DNA from 2 places in the Paraburkholderia gardini genome. Region 1 is predicted to be linked to the other one. Evidence: riboswitches for the same ligand, from Rfam matches in the RefSeq annotation. Region 1 holds a riboswitch; the other holds the start of a gene.
The links. Region 1 has a riboswitch for cobalamin ahead of LPA37_RS10750 (TonB-dependent receptor domain-containing protein). Riboswitches for the same ligand answer to the same signal wherever they lie in the genome.
Positions count from the first base shown of each region.

Region 2: linked by a shared signal. The riboswitch ahead of cobW (cobalamin biosynthesis protein CobW) and the one ahead of LPA37_RS10750 (TonB-dependent receptor domain-containing protein) in region 1 are both predicted to bind cobalamin.

Region 1 covers NZ_CAJQZB010000011.1:135,653-143,110, reverse strand. Annotated here, with positions in the region: gene LPA37_RS10780 (LysR family transcriptional regulator) at 1-633, shown strand, start outside; gene lgt (prolipoprotein diacylglyceryl transferase) at 669-1,568, shown strand; gene LPA37_RS10770 (SIMPL domain-containing protein) at 1,668-2,390, opposite strand; gene LPA37_RS10765 (EVE domain-containing protein) at 2,572-3,030, opposite strand; RNA gene ssrS (6S RNA) at 3,124-3,305, opposite strand; gene LPA37_RS10760 (cell division protein ZapA) at 3,433-3,747, opposite strand; gene LPA37_RS10755 (coiled-coil domain-containing protein) at 3,744-4,115, opposite strand; cobalamin riboswitch at 4,304-4,550, shown strand; gene LPA37_RS10750 (TonB-dependent receptor domain-containing protein) at 4,652-6,589, shown strand; gene LPA37_RS10745 (FecCD family ABC transporter permease) at 6,626-7,458, shown strand, end outside.
Region 2 covers NZ_CAJQZB010000032.1:8,102-15,559, reverse strand. Annotated here, with positions in the region: gene LPA37_RS20425 (PAAR domain-containing protein) at 77-763, shown strand; gene LPA37_RS20420 (PAAR domain-containing protein) at 760-1,308, shown strand; gene LPA37_RS20415 (lysozyme) at 1,446-1,907, shown strand; gene LPA37_RS20410 (lysozyme inhibitor LprI family protein) at 1,894-2,385, shown strand; cobalamin riboswitch at 2,517-2,785, shown strand; gene cobW (cobalamin biosynthesis protein CobW) at 2,895-3,980, shown strand; gene cobN (cobaltochelatase subunit CobN) at 3,987-7,458, shown strand, end outside.

The sequences.
Region 1 (7,458 bases):
GTCGCGGGCCGGATCGACGCGGGGCTCGTGATCGCGCCCCTGCCGCCGCGCCACCTCGCGCAGCTGTCGTGGCTGCCGATCGCGCGTGAGTCGCTGGTGATCGCGATGTCGTCGGAGGTCGCGGCGCGCGTCGACCGACATCCCGCCGAAGACTGGCGCGACGCGCCTGTCAGCCTGCGCGACGTCGCCGATGTGCCGCTCGTGATTTTCCCAAGGCGTCTGGCGCCAGGCTTTTATGACATCATTATGGATTGCTACGGCGTCGCGGGCCTCACGCCGCGCATTGGGCAGGAAGCCATCCAGATGCAGACGATCGTGAGCCTCGTGTCGGCCGGCATGGGCGTCGCACTGGTGCCGCAATCGCTGCGTAACCTGCGGCGCACCGGCGTCGTCTACCGTCCGCTGCGCGAATCGGTGCCCGCCATCGAGACCGGCCTCGTCTGGCGCACGGGCGAGGTGAGCCCGGTGCTCGCGGGCTTTATCGACATCGTGCGCGCGTATGTGGCGAACCTTGTCGCGTCCGCGGCGTCAGAGCGGACGAAGCCGAAATCGAAGTCGCCAGCACAGTCGCAAGCGAAGCCTGCGTCCGCGTCACCGGCGAACCCGGTGTCAACCCGTGCGCGCAGGCGCTGATACAGAACCCGCAGTTGAACCACCCATAAAAACACATGCTCATTCACCCCAATATCGATCCCGTTGCCATTCATCTGGGACCGCTCGCGGTGCGCTGGTACGGCCTGATGTACCTCGTGGCGTTCGTTGCGGCCATCGTCGTCGGCCGCTTGCGGCTGCGTCTGCCGCACGTCGCGGCGCAGGGCTGGACCGCGAAGGACATCGACGACATGCTGTTCTACGGCGTGCTCGGTACGATTCTTGGCGGCCGGATCGGCTATGTGCTGTTCTACAAGGCAAGCTGGTATTTCGCGCATCCGCTCGACATCTTCAAGGTCTGGGAAGGCGGCATGTCGTTTCACGGCGGTTTTCTCGGCGTGACGCTCGCGATGGTGCTCTTCGCGTGGCAGCGCAACCGGACGTGGCTGCAGGTGACCGACTTCGTCGCACCGATGGTGCCGACGGGTCTCGCGGCCGGACGTCTTGGCAACTTCATCAACGGCGAACTCTGGGGGCGCGTGACGGACCCGACGTCGCCGTGGGCGATGTTGTTCCCGAGCGCGGCCAACGAAGATGCGGGCTGGATGGCGGCGCATCCGGACCTCACTTCGCGCTGGCACCTCGCCGATGTGTTCGCGCAATATCACATGCTGCCGCGTCACCCGTCGCAGCTGTACGAGATCGCGCTGGAAGGCGTCGTGCTGTTCTTCGTGCTGTGGTTCTTCACGCGCAAGCCGCGGCCGGTGGGTGCGGCGTCCGCGGTGTTTCTGATCGGATATGGCCTCGCGCGCTTCACCGTCGAGTTTGCTCGCGAGCCGGACGATTTCCTCGGATTGCTGGCGCTGGGGCTTTCGATGGGGCAGTGGCTGTCGCTGCCGATGGTGATCGCGGGCGTGCTCATGCTGCTGTGGGCATACCGTCGCGGCCGCCGCCAGCCGGCGGTGGGCACGAACTGACCGGCACGGCTGTATCGCTGGCTCTGCCTGCCTGACCTTTCTGAAACTGAAACACCCCGGCATGCCGGGGTGTTTCACATGGCGGACGGGCGGGCCGCGTTACTTCATCTGCACGGAGCCCGACACATTGACCGTCACCGTCGACGTACCGCCTTCGAGCGGCATCGGCGCGGCGGCCTTCGCATCGGCGCGGGCGCTCATCATCATCATCGGACGCGGCATCACGCCGTTGTGCCCGACGTTGACTTCGCGAATCGTGTAGCCGCTGTAGCCGAACGCTTCAGCCGCCGATGTCGCCTGCTGCCGGAACGACGCGATCGCCTCACCGGTCAGCTTCTTTTCCGCGGCGCGCTGCGCTTCCGGCGACAGCGAAAACGACACGTTGCCGACCTGCATCACCGAAGACAACTGCCCCGCGAGCTTCGACGCAGCGGCGAAATCGTGCGATTCGAGCTGTACCTCCGTGCGGCCGCGCCACGCGGAAATGCGTCCGTCGCGATCGGTTGAAGGGTAGATCGAGAACGAACCGGTGCGCGCCGTTACGCCCGCGACACCTTTAGCTTTTTGCAGCGCCGAATCGGCGCGCTGGTTCAGCGTGCTGGTGAGCGAGCCGGGATCGCCCGCTTCCTGCTCGTAGAAGAGCGTGATGTTGACGACATCCTGCGGCACGTCGGTGCTTGCCTGCGCGGACAGCGACAGCACGCCCGACGGCGGATTCTGCACGGCGGTCTGGGCAAAGGCAGTGGTGGGCGCGAGCGAGAGTGCGAGCGGCGTGACGGACGCCAGTGCGAAGGCGAAAGCGAGTGCGTTTTTTCGGGTCATTTGATGAATTCCTTCTTGAGCCGGTTGCACGCGAAGGGTCTGGCGCCGGTGCGCCATCCAGTGCCTTCACGGCCGCGTCATGCCACGAACGGGCACGACGCTTGCGGAACTGTTAGGCGTCTGTCAGGCGATACGGTTCCCGCAGGCAAGATCCGATTACACAAATCGCGCCAGCACACACTCACACCAGATGCTTCGTGATGAACTGCCATTCGGCTTCGGTGACGGGCGTAATCGACAGCCGGTTGCCTTTTGCCAGCACGCGCATGCCTGCGAGCTCGGGATGCTCGCGCAGCGTCGCGAGCGGGATCAGCGCGATCTTCTTCTTGAAGACGACGTCGACGAGCGCCCAGCGCGGCGTTTCATGATCCGATTTCGGATCGTAGTACGGGCTCTTTTTGTCGAACTGCGTGGGATCGGGGTAGGGCGTCGACGCGACCGCCGCGATGCCCGCGATGCCGGGCTCAGGGCAACTCGAATGGTAGAACAGCACACCGTCGCCGACCTGCATCGTGTCGCGCATGAAATTGCGTGCCTGATAGTTGCGCACGCCTGTCCACGGTAACGTGTGATGCGGCGCCTCCGCGAGGTGATCGATGCTTGCTTCGTCCGGTTCGGACTTCATTAGCCAGTAGCGCATGAGTCGATATGAACGTTGAAGTGGAGAGAGGAAAAAGAGGAAAGCAGGGGTGCAAATGAAAACGGCACCGGACGAGTGTCCGATGCCGTCGAATAGATCCCCGCCATAGCCGCTAGGCCGGCATCCTGAACCGGGGGTTCAGAATTGGTCGCAGTTAGCCGCACTTCGGGTACATCAGACAGAGTGACGCGCACGCCCGTGCTGCAAATTTCCACAACCGTGCACATGGCATTGGTTCAAGGAATATATGACCTTGGCAAACCAGGCAGGGAAGGTAAAACGAGGTGAATCCAGACGCGCCACAACCTCATGAAGTACATCGCGCCGAACTCGAAGAGCGGTCACATGACCGGACTTTAAAAACATCGACTGCAAAACCTGTACTGCTCCGGCACTGCAATTTTACTGCACGCCGTACTGCTGGATGACTGCGCCCAGCTGTTCGTTCATTGAGTGCATTGTACGCCGGATTTCCTCAGCGGGAAAAGATTCTCCGTGCCGCACGCTGGCTTGCAGCTTAAGCAGTTCCGATGCCAGCGACAGCGCAGCCATCACCGCGATACGGTCCTGCCCACGCACGTTGCTGCCCGAACGGATCTTCGACATTTCGGCATCGACGCGTGCCACGGCTTCGAGCAGCGCGGCTTCGGTTTCCGGCGAACAGGCGAGACGATACGGCTGGCCGAGAATCGAGACTTCGATCTGCTTCGTGGTCATGCGTTTTCTCCGTGGCGGGTGACTTCGCGGCCGGCTTCCACGTCATGATCCTCATGTTCGTGCGGCGGGGTTGCGAGCAGGTCGAGCTGGTTGTCCGGCTCGGCATGCGATCGCGCGCGCGGGAGTTTTTCGAGGATGGCGTTCAGGCGGACCTGTGCGTCGTCGATCTTCGACGAGAGCGTGTCGCGCTCCGCCTGCAGCGCGTTGCGCTCTTCGCGGGTCTGCTCGAGTTCAACGCGTGTGGCCTCGCATTCCGCGCGTGCCTGGGCGAGCTGATCTTCGAGCGCGCGGCGCGCCTCGTGATGACGCTGGCTGATTTCGATCAGCCGGCCAATGTTCTGTGAGAGTGTTTCGAGTTCGTTGAGCATGTGCTGCGTCCTCTAAAGACACGGCATTCTAGCGCGGAATGTCGCAGGTTCCGACAATTGTCTCGTTTCGAGACGTAACAACCTCGCTTTATGCGAGTTTTATGCCTGCAAAACACGATAATCGAATAAATCGGCGCGCACGCGAATTGCAGTGAGCGCCGCTTTCTTGACGCTAAAGCAGGCCGCTCCTACACTTGCGGCACTTTGGTGCCCGCGCGCATTTTCATGTCGCGCAGTTAAACGGGAAACAGGGTGCGCGGCATTGCGATCGCGTCAACCTGTGCTGCCCCCGCAACGGTAAGCGACCGCGTTATTTCCCGCAAGTCGATCCGATACGCGCCGTCAAAAAGCGCGCAGCGCCACTGCGCATTCATGCGTGGGAAGGCGGATCGACGCGTCGCCAGCCCGGATACCGGCCAGAGGGAAGGGCGTCGTTCGCGCGCGGCAAGCTGCCTGTCTCGCGACGAACAGTCGTCCTGTCGCGCAATGGCCTGCGGGGAAGCGGGCCGCGCACCTCAGCTACAGGAATTCACCGGATGTACACGCCCATCGCCCGCGCGGCGCTGCTCGCCCTGACCGGCTTGCCGCTCGTCGCACTGGCCCAGTCCGCGCAGACGGACAACACACCTTCCTCCGCGCGCACGGTCGCGCAGTCCCCCGCACAGGACGCGACGGCTTCCACACCCACACCCGCATCCGGGGCCGCCCCGGCGAAGGCGACGCTCGCGCCCATCGTGGTCACCGCCGCGCGCGGACCGCAGTCGCTCGCGGATGCCATTCCCCAGACCACGCACTTCGACCAGCAGGACATCGCCGATACGACCGCCCGCGATCTGCCAGGCTTGCTGCAACTCGCGCCGGGCGCGCAGATCGTGCGCAACGGCGGCCCGGGTTCGTCGGCGAGCCTCTTTTTGCGGGGCGCATCGGCGCAGCAGTCGCTCGTGTTGATCGACGGCGTGCGCGTCGATTCCGTGAGTCTTGGCAACGCGCAGATCGAGCAGCTTCCGCTCGACCAGATCGATCACGTCGAAGTGGTCAACGGTAACGTGTCGGCGCTGTACGGATCGGGCGCGGTCGGCGGCGTCGTGCAGGTGTTCACGAAGCCTGGCGGCAACCATCCCCCGCGCTTCAATTTTTCCGTCGAATACGGCAGCTATCACACGCAACGGCAGCAGGCGGGCGTCGATGGTGCGCTCGACAGCGACGGCAAGACGACCTTCAGCGTTTCGATTGCACGCGCGAAGGACGACGGCTTTTCATCGATCAACCCCGCGCTCGCGCCGGTCAATCCGAACGCGAACGGCTATCTGAACGAGAGCGTCTCGGCGTCCCTGCGTCACCGCTTCAACGACAGGTGGGACGTGGGCGTGCGTTATCTCCAGTCGAACGGCAACGACAGCTTCGACAATCCGTACGGCGTGCCGACCGATCTCAACAATCTGTACAGCAAGGTCCAGCTCGCTTCGGCGTTCGCGAACGGACGCGTGACCGACTGGTGGACGACGCACGTGATCGTCGCTGCCGGCAACGACCGCAGCAATACCGCGCTGAACGGCGTCTACACGGATCACTTCGATACCGACAACCGTCAGTACACGTGGCAGAACGATTTCACGTTCGCGCCGCAGCAAAAGCTCCAGACAGGCTACGAGCATCTCGACCAGAGCCTCGATTCGAACGACTACGGCGCGCCCGACCGTCACGTGAATTCCGTCTTCGCGGGTTATACGGGACGCGTTGGCCGCAGCCAGTTCCAGGCGAACGTGCGGCGCGACCAGTACTCCGATTTCGGCGGCGCGAACAGTTACTATCTCGGCTACGGATACGATGTCACGGAACACTGGAAGGTGACCGCAAGCTGGTCGGACGCGTTTCGCGCGCCGACCTTCAACGACCTGTACTACCCGTATAGCGGCAATCCGTCGATCCAGCCGGAGCGCAGTCACTCGGTCGAGGCGGCGTTGCAGTATGCGTCGGACGCGCTGGGCGTGATGAAGCTCACGGCGTTCGAGACGCGCTACACGAACCTGATCGAATATCAGCAGATGAGTCCGGGCGAGTTCGTCGCGCAGAACGTGGGGCGCGCGAAAGTGCAGGGCGTCGAGGGATCATGGAGCGGCCATGTCGGCAGAACGGACGTGCGCGCGGCGCTCACGTTCCAGAATCCCGTCGACGAAGACACGAATACCGGTCTGAACCGGCGCGCGCGTCACTTCGCTTCGTTTTCAGCGAATCGCAGTATCGGCGGCTGGCGCGTGGGCGGCGAGTGGCTCGTGAGCGGCGAGCGCAACGACAGCGGCACGACGCTCGCCGGCTATGGCGTCGTGAATCTCTCGGCGCGTTATGCGATCACGAAGTCGTGGTATGTGGCCGCGCAGATCCAGAATCTCTTCGACAAGGACTATGAACTGGCCTACACGTACAACACGCCGCGACGCGGTGCGTATCTCACGCTCGGCTGGCAGCAGCAGTGAGATGCGCTGCGTTGCCGGTTCGCGGGGTAAGCAGGCATGTCGTCTGAGCGCGCCGCGATGAACCGCATCTCGATGCGCCCGCCGGCCGGCATGAGCGCGCGGCGCGCCCTCGCGATCTGGTGCGGGCTGGCCGTGCTCGCGTTGCTCGTGTTCGTGGCGTCGCTGGCGCTTGGCAGCGTCGCGCTCGGGCCCTTGCGTGTCGTTGGCGCGTTGATGCCGTGGCATCCGGGCGTAAACGCCTCGCTGGGTTCGTCATCGCCGGATCTGGCTGTCGAGATCGTGCGCACGCTGCGTCTGCCGCGTGCGCTGGCCGGCTTCGCGTGCGGCGCGTTGCTCGCGATGGCGGGCGCGCTGCTCCAGGTGTTGCTGCGCAATCCGCTCGCCGAGCCGTATGTGCTTGGCGTGTCGGGCGGCGCCGCGAGTTTCGCGCTCGTCGCGATGATCGCCGGATGCGCGTGGTGGATCGTCGACGCCAGCGCGTTTGCCGGCGCGTTCGCGTCGATCCTGCTGGTGCTCGGTCTCGCGCGACGTGAGTTGTGGCGTGGCGAGCCGCAGGACTCGTCGCCCCGTCTTTTGCTGACGGGCGCGGTGATCGCGGCGGGTTGGGGCGCGGTCATCACGTTGCTGCTGAGCGTGGCGCCCGAGAGCCGCCTGCGCGGCATGCTGTTCTGGCTGACCGGCGACCTGAACGGTGGCGGCATGCCGTGGGTCGCGCTCGCAGCGCTCGTCGTCGCCCTGGTGGCGATCGTGCCGGCCGCGGCGCAGCTGAACGTGCTGCTGCGCGGCGATGCGGCCGCCCAGGCGCTCGGCGTGCCGGTCACGCGCCTGCGGCTGCGCGTGTATCTCGTCGCCTCGCTCGCAGCGGCGGC
Region 2 (7,458 bases), on a different contig from region 1:
ATCGGGGGATGTCCGACCTTTCCCCGAATCACGAGTCTGACGTAGTTCCCTTCAATTTTAAAAAGGACGATCCAGAATGGAGCAACAGAAACGTGAAGGCACCACGTACGCATTCGCAACGGTTGGAGCACGCACGGAGCGCGGCGGCTATGTAACACACGCAACGTCCGGGCTGTCCATTTGCGGTCTGTACGTCGCGCGCGTAGGTGATGTTGTCACCTATTGCGATGGAAGCGAAGCCGCTATTGTTGACGGATCAGGCAGTCGATCGTCTTATGACGGCAAATGCCTTGCGCTTGTCGGCAGTCATCTGAGCAACGGGGACCGCATCGTCTTCACGCCTTGGGATGATGGAACGTCCGGCCTGTTCGTTGCCGCGGGTGAGAAACCCGAAGGCCTGTTCGATCCGTCCTATGTGCCGCCGCCTGACGAGCCGTGCTGGCGTTTTGCGCTGCGCGGTTCGACCACCGCGCGCGGCGGCGTCCTGCGCGAAGTAAGCGGCAAATGGCGCAGCCTCAGCGGCGATATTGACGTCGGTCAGATCGGTGACCTGGTTTGCTACCCGGATGGCTCGACGGCGCGCATTACGAGTGGGCTTTCCATGAAAGCCAATCGGGCTTATGCGCAGTTCGCCTACGTTGGTAGCACGCTCGATAACGGCGATACGATTTCGGACAGTCCGGAACGCGAAGGAGGCGCGCATCCCCGTACCTACGAACCGGTAACGGAAGCCGAAATGCAGCGCGGGAGTGAGGCTGCATGATTCGCTATTTTCTTGCCAAAGGGGATCGGGGTGGGAGCGCCGTGATCACGGAAGGGTTAGAGGGCGTTACGTGTTCCAATCCGCCACCCTGCGTACAAATCGCCACGCTTTACATGAAAACGTATTGCACTGCCTGCAAACGCGAGGGTTTCATCGCACCGAAGGGACCGCGCAGGCCCGGAACCGGCCCCAACGGAAAGCAATGGGCCTTGAGCGGTGATATCAACATCTGCGATTGCAGCCCGCCGCCGGTTTTCTATGCCGAGCGCGGTATGACGATGTCCTTCACGTCCCAGGAAGCGGCAGCGCTGGTGATACGTGAGGCGAATCCCGCGACAGCGCAGGCTGGAGCGGCGCAGCACGATGAACAATTCACGCTTGTTGATGCAAAGGGAACGCCTCTCACGAGCACCTATTACACAGTTCGCATGCCTTCGGGTGAGCTGAGGCACAGCGTAACTGATTCACAGGGACGCACTGAGCGATATCAAACAAAAGGCGCGCAATCTATCCGGATTTATCTCGGTCACAAAAGGGAGATCTAATGCCGGATGCACTTGCAAACGTGGTAACAAACACCAATTCAGATTCGTGCGTAACGGTAGCTACGGACAGACTATGCAAACCGTGGCGGGCGTCAAATCAGTGTCTTTCCTTTTTGGGTGAATGGGAAAGCGGAAGAATGAACGGCATGACGCGTATCTTCTACTCGAACCATACTCATATAGACGCTCAGGTGATGGACGGGATGATTTTGCAAGTCTACCTTGATGACCAAGGCAACCCTACGGTCGGATGCGGGCACCTCGTTTTGCCGAATGATAATCTGCACGTCGGCCAAATAATATCTTTAGAACGTGCAAGAGACCTACTGAGGCACGACTTGCAGCAAGTACAAAGTAGATTGAATTCGCTCGTAATGGTCCCGCTTTTTCAGTACGAATACGATGCCATGGTAAGCGTTGTATTTAATGCCGGTGCAGGCGGTGCTGTGAGAGAGCTGGCCGATGAAGTCAATCACGGGCATTACGAGATGATGCCCGCCTTTATCTGCAGGTTCCATGCCCGTAATCCCAGATTGCGCCAGAGACGCGAAAGCGAGGCGAGACTATTCAAAGCAGGAATATACGATGCACAACATTAAAAAAATTATCAGTCTGTTTCCTTGCGTCTTGTCGATAGCTGCATCGGCGAAAACAATCTATTCTGGTGAATTCGATTACAGGAAGTTTGAACCTTCGTCGATGTATTTCTCGGGGTTTACCTCTTCTGAAATTTCTAAATTGTGCGAAATTGGCGAGCATGCAGGAACAATGGACATTTCAGAATGCGCTCACAGAAATTATGAGCGCGCGAACAGGAATCTCGAAAAAAAGCTTAAGGCTCTCCGATCGGAAATAGTGGAGAATGACAAGTCTCTTAAGGCAGATGGTGAACCGTTGGCGTTGCCGTATTTCGTAAAATCACAAGAAATTTGGGCGCAATATCGTGAGAGTGGCTGTTATTATGAAACTTATATGCTGGGCGAAGCCTCCATGCGCTATATCACCTTTTGGGATTGCATGACCCGAATCACAAAGAGCAGACTTGATGAATTAACCAGGTCTGGTGCAGATGACTGAAACGTGACTCGGCTTCGAGAGGTTACATGTACATGAGTATTGCGCGCCGGGCCTGAAAAGCCTCGCCAAAGCCCCCCCGAGCACGCACCCGTACGCATAGTCCTTTTCTTGACGTCGCCACCGTCGAAGCCTACACTCGCACGCACTCTGGTGCTCGCGCGCACGCTCCGTGCGCGCAGTTAAACGGGAAACAGGGAGCCCTTCCTGCACGGATCGGGCCAACCTGTGCTGCCCCCGCAACGGTAAGCGAAGGCATTGCGCACACGCAATGCCAGGCCGGCTTCAATAGATGCATGTCACGACGTGCAACTATCTGTCCACTGCGCAACGTGTCGAATGCGCGGGAAGGTGAAGCGGCGATTTCGTCAGCCCGGATACCGGCCCGAGAAAAACAGGCAAATGCCGCGGGGATGCGGCGTATCGTCCATGCTTTCTTCGATTGTCCAGTCATTCCGGGCAACCCGTTTTTCGTCCCCATCTACTTCAACTGTCCACCCCCTGGAGTCAGGATGCAGACGCGCAAGATTCCCGTCACGATCGTTACGGGCTTCCTCGGCAGCGGCAAGACCACGTTGCTGCGGCACATTCTTCAACATGCAGGCGGCCTTCGCGTTGCGGTGATCGTCAACGAATTCGGCGAGCTCGGCATCGACGGCGAAATCCTCAAGGGTTGCGGCATCGGCTGCAATGAAGATGGCAGCGAGGCGGAAGGTCAATTGTATGAACTCGCCAACGGCTGCCTTTGCTGCACCGTGCAGGAAGAGTTTTTCCCGGTCATGGAAAAACTCGTCGAGCGTCGCGACCAGATCGATCACGTGCTGATCGAAACGTCCGGCCTCGCGTTGCCCAAGCCGCTGGTCAAGGCATTCAACTGGCCGCAGATCAAGAACAGCTTTACGGTCGACGCAGTCGTCACCGTGGTCGACGGTCCTGCCGTAGCAAGTGGACAATTCGCGGAAAACCCACTGGCCGTCGACGCGCAGCGCAAGGCCGATCCGAATCTCGATCACGAATCGCCGCTGCACGAACTGTTCGAAGACCAGTTGTCCGCAGCGGATCTGGTGATTCTCAACAAGACCGACCTGCTCGACGAATCGAAGCAACGCGAGGTCGAGGCCCTCATCCGTGAGGAAATCCCGTCGCAGGTGAAGGTGGTGCGCGCGCACATGGGGCAACTCGACCTTCATGCGCTGCTGGGTCTTCAGTCGGCTTCCGAAGAGTCGATCCATCTGCGTCACGATCATCACGGTTCGGCCGACGACGCCGATCATCACCACGACGAATTCGATTCCGTCGTGGTTGCGGCAAATGTTGCCTCGCGTGAAGCGACCATCGCGGCGTTGCAAAGCCTGGTCGAGAGCCACACGATCTATCGCGTCAAAGGTTTCGCGGCATTGCCGGGCGCTGCGATGCGTCTCGTGATTCAGGGCGTGGGCCGGCGCTTCGACAGCTATTTCGACCGGCGCTGGCAGGCGGACGAACCACGCGCGAGCCGTTTCGTGCTGATCGGCGAAGACCTCGACCGGAAAACGTTGCAGCAGGCATTCGACGTCGCGATGAATGCCGTGCCCCACGGCACGACGCAACAGGCGTAAAACGACATGCATCTGCTGCGCACCACGCCCGGCGGTTTCGTCGACGATACGGCGGGCGTTATCCGGATCGATCAGCGTCCCGCGGACATCGTGGTGCTCAGTTCGGCCGACACCACGCTATCGCTGCTCGCGAGCGTATTTCCGCGGCTGGGCGCTGATTTTCCGAGCCTGCGGCTCGCGAACGTGACGTTTCTCAGGCAACCGGCGTCGGTCGATTTCTACGTCGAGGACGTATTGCAGTACGCGAAGGTGGTGATCGTCGATCATCTGGGCGGCGAGGCGTACTGGCCTTACGGCATCGAACAGGTGGTCGCGCTCGCCGAACGCAGGCAGCAGGTGCTGGCGATGTTCTCAGGCGACCTGCAGGAAGACCCGAATCTGCTTGCACGCAGCACGGCCGATGCCGCGCTATGTCATCAGCTATGGCGCTATCTTCGCGAGGGCGGCCCGCGGAATGCGGAGCGTTTTCTGCGTTGTATCGCGCATCATGCGCTGGGCTGGGGCGAAGAGCCGTCGCTTGCGCAACCGTTGCCCGCCGCATCGCTTTACCATCCGTCGCGCGACGTCCCGACGATCGAAGACTGGCAGGCACGCTGGCATGGCAATGCACCTGTCGTCGCGATTCTCTTTTATCGCGCGCATCTACAGGCGGCGAACACCGCTGTGTTCGATGCACTGATCGACGCGCTCCATGCACAGGGTCTTAATCCGTTGCCACTCGCGATCACATCGCTGAAGGACAACGTCAGCCGCGACATGGTGCAGCAATTGTGCGCGCGACATGACGTGGCGCTGGTACTTAACACCACTGCATTCGCCGCGTCGGCGATTGACGATCCCGAACCGCTCGCGCTTGCGGGCGACGCGCCCGTGATGCAGGTGATCCTGAGCGGCGGCAATCGCGACGACTGGCTCAAGGACAATCAGGGCCTCAATTCGCGCGATATCGCGATGCATATCGCGCTGCCCGAAGTGGACGGCCGCATCATCACGCGGGCCATCAGTTTCAAGGGGCTTGCGTATCGGTGTCCGCACACTGAAGTCGACGTCGTGCGTTATCAGCCCGATCACGGGCGCGTCGCGTTTCTCGCGGAGTTGAGCCGACGCTGGTGCAGGCTGCGGCGTATCGACAACGCGGACAAGAAGCTCGCGCTGATTCTCGCGAATTATCCCGTAAGCGAAGGGCGCATCGGCAATGGCGTGGGGCTCGACACGCCTGCGTCCGTTGTCGGCATTCTTTCGATGTTGCGTGAGCACGGCTATAAGGTTGACGATATTCCCGTCGATGGCGATGCCCTGATGCGTACGCTTACTGAAGGCGTGACGAACGACCCGGTGGTGCGCGACCTGCGCCCGGCACTGCAAAGCCTTGCGCTCGACGACTATCTGACGCATTTCCAGCAGTTGCCCGCTGAGGTACGCGACGCGTTGAACGCACGATGGGGCACGCCCGATCAGGACCCGTCGCTGCGGCGTGGCCGCTTCATGATCGCGGGCTGGCGTTGCGCGCATGTGTTCATCGGCATCCAGCCGGCGCGCTCGCGCGAAGGCGGCGATTACGCCAGCTATCACGACGCCGATCTCGTGCCGCCGCATGCGTATCTGGCGTTCTATTTCTGGCTGCGTCACCAGTTCGGTATCGACGCGGTCGTGCATGTCGGCAAGCACGGCAACCTGGAATGGCTGCCGGGCAAGAGCGTCGCGCTCAGCGACACCTGCTGGCCCGATCTCATTCTCGGGCCGATGCCGCATCTGTATCCGTTTATCGTCAACGACCCGGGCGAGGGCAGCCAGGCGAAGCGGCGCACGCAGGCGGTCATCATCGATCATCTGATGCCACCCCTCACGCGTGCGGAGAGCTACGGCCCGTTGCAGGATCTCGAACGCCAGGTCGACGAATACTATGAAGCGTTGATGGTCGATCCACGTCGCTCGAAACTGCTGCGGCGGACCATTCTCGAAACGATCATCACGCATCGTCTGCACGAGGAGCTGAGTCTCGGTCTGCCCGACGGCCTGGATGCGGAAGACGCGCTGCTCACGCGCGCCGATGCGTACCTGTGCGAATTGAAGGAAGCGCAGATTCGCGATGGCTTGCACACGTTTGGACAGTCGCCGCGAGGCGTTCAGCGACGCGATACGCTGCTTGCGCTCGGCCGTTTTCCGGTGGGGGACGGACAGCGCGAGAAGGCAGGGCTGATCGATGCGCTCGCGCGCGATCTGCAGATGGATCATCTCTTCGATCCTTTGACAGCGGACTGGGCAGCGACATGGGAAGGCGCGCGCCCCGACGTCCTTCAGCAGGTCAGCGACGCGCCGTGGCGGCATAACGGCGACACGCGCGAACGGCTCGAATTACTGGCGTCGGCATTGCTGAACGATATTGCAGGCGGGAGCGCGTTGCAGGCTGGAGCGGTATATCAAGCCGGTACGTTGCCTCAGGCGGAACGTGTGATCGAGCGTCTGCGAAACGACATCCTGCCGCGGCTCGATGCCTGTGGACCGCAGGAAATGCTGCAACTGGGGCGCGGGCTTGAGGGCCGCTTCGTGCCGCCGGGCCCGAGCGGCTCACCTTCGCGTGGTCGTCCCGACGTGCTGCCGACCGGCCGTAACTTCTATTCGGTCGACACACGTGCCGTGCCGACCCAGTCGGCGTGGACGTTGGGCCTGAAATCGGCGCAGCAGCTGATCGAGCGCCACGTGCAGGAACACGGCGACTATCCGCGTGCGATCGGCCTGTCGGTGTGGGGCACCGCGACGATGCGCACCGGCGGCGACGACATCGCGCAGGCGCTGGCATTGCTCGGCGTTCGACCCCGGTGGGCGCCAGGCAGCCATCGTGTGACCGACTTCGAGATCATGCCGATCGAGGCGTTCGATCGCCCACGTATCGACGTGACCTTGCGCGTATCGGGCTTCTTTCGCGATGCGTTCGCCAACGTGATGCATCTGTTCGACGCGGCCGTGCAGGCTGTCGCCGAACTCGACGAACCCGAGGAAATGAATCCCGTCCGCGTTCGCGTGCTGCGCGAAAAAGAGGCGTTGATGGCGCGCGGCATGGATGCAGCCGAAGCGCGCCGCCGCGCCGGCTGGCGCGTTTTCAGCGCGAAGCCCGGTTCGTATGGCGCGGGTCTGCAGGAGATGATCGACACACGGCAATGGCAGACCGACGCGGATCTGGCCGAAGCGTATCGGGCATGGGGCGGCTATGCGTACGCGCAGAAGAGCGCGGGTGAGGACGCGCGCGAGGTCTTCGGTACACGTCTCGCGGCGCTGGATGTCGTGCTTCAGAATCAGGACAATCGCGAACACGACGTACTCGATTCGAACGACTACTACCAGTTCCAGGGCGGCATGGTCGCGGCTGTCCGGCATCTCGCGGGTACGCAGCCGCATATCTATCACGCCGATCACAGCAATCCGGCTGCACCGCGCATCCGCACGTTGCATGAAGAAATCGCGCGGGTGATCCGCTCAC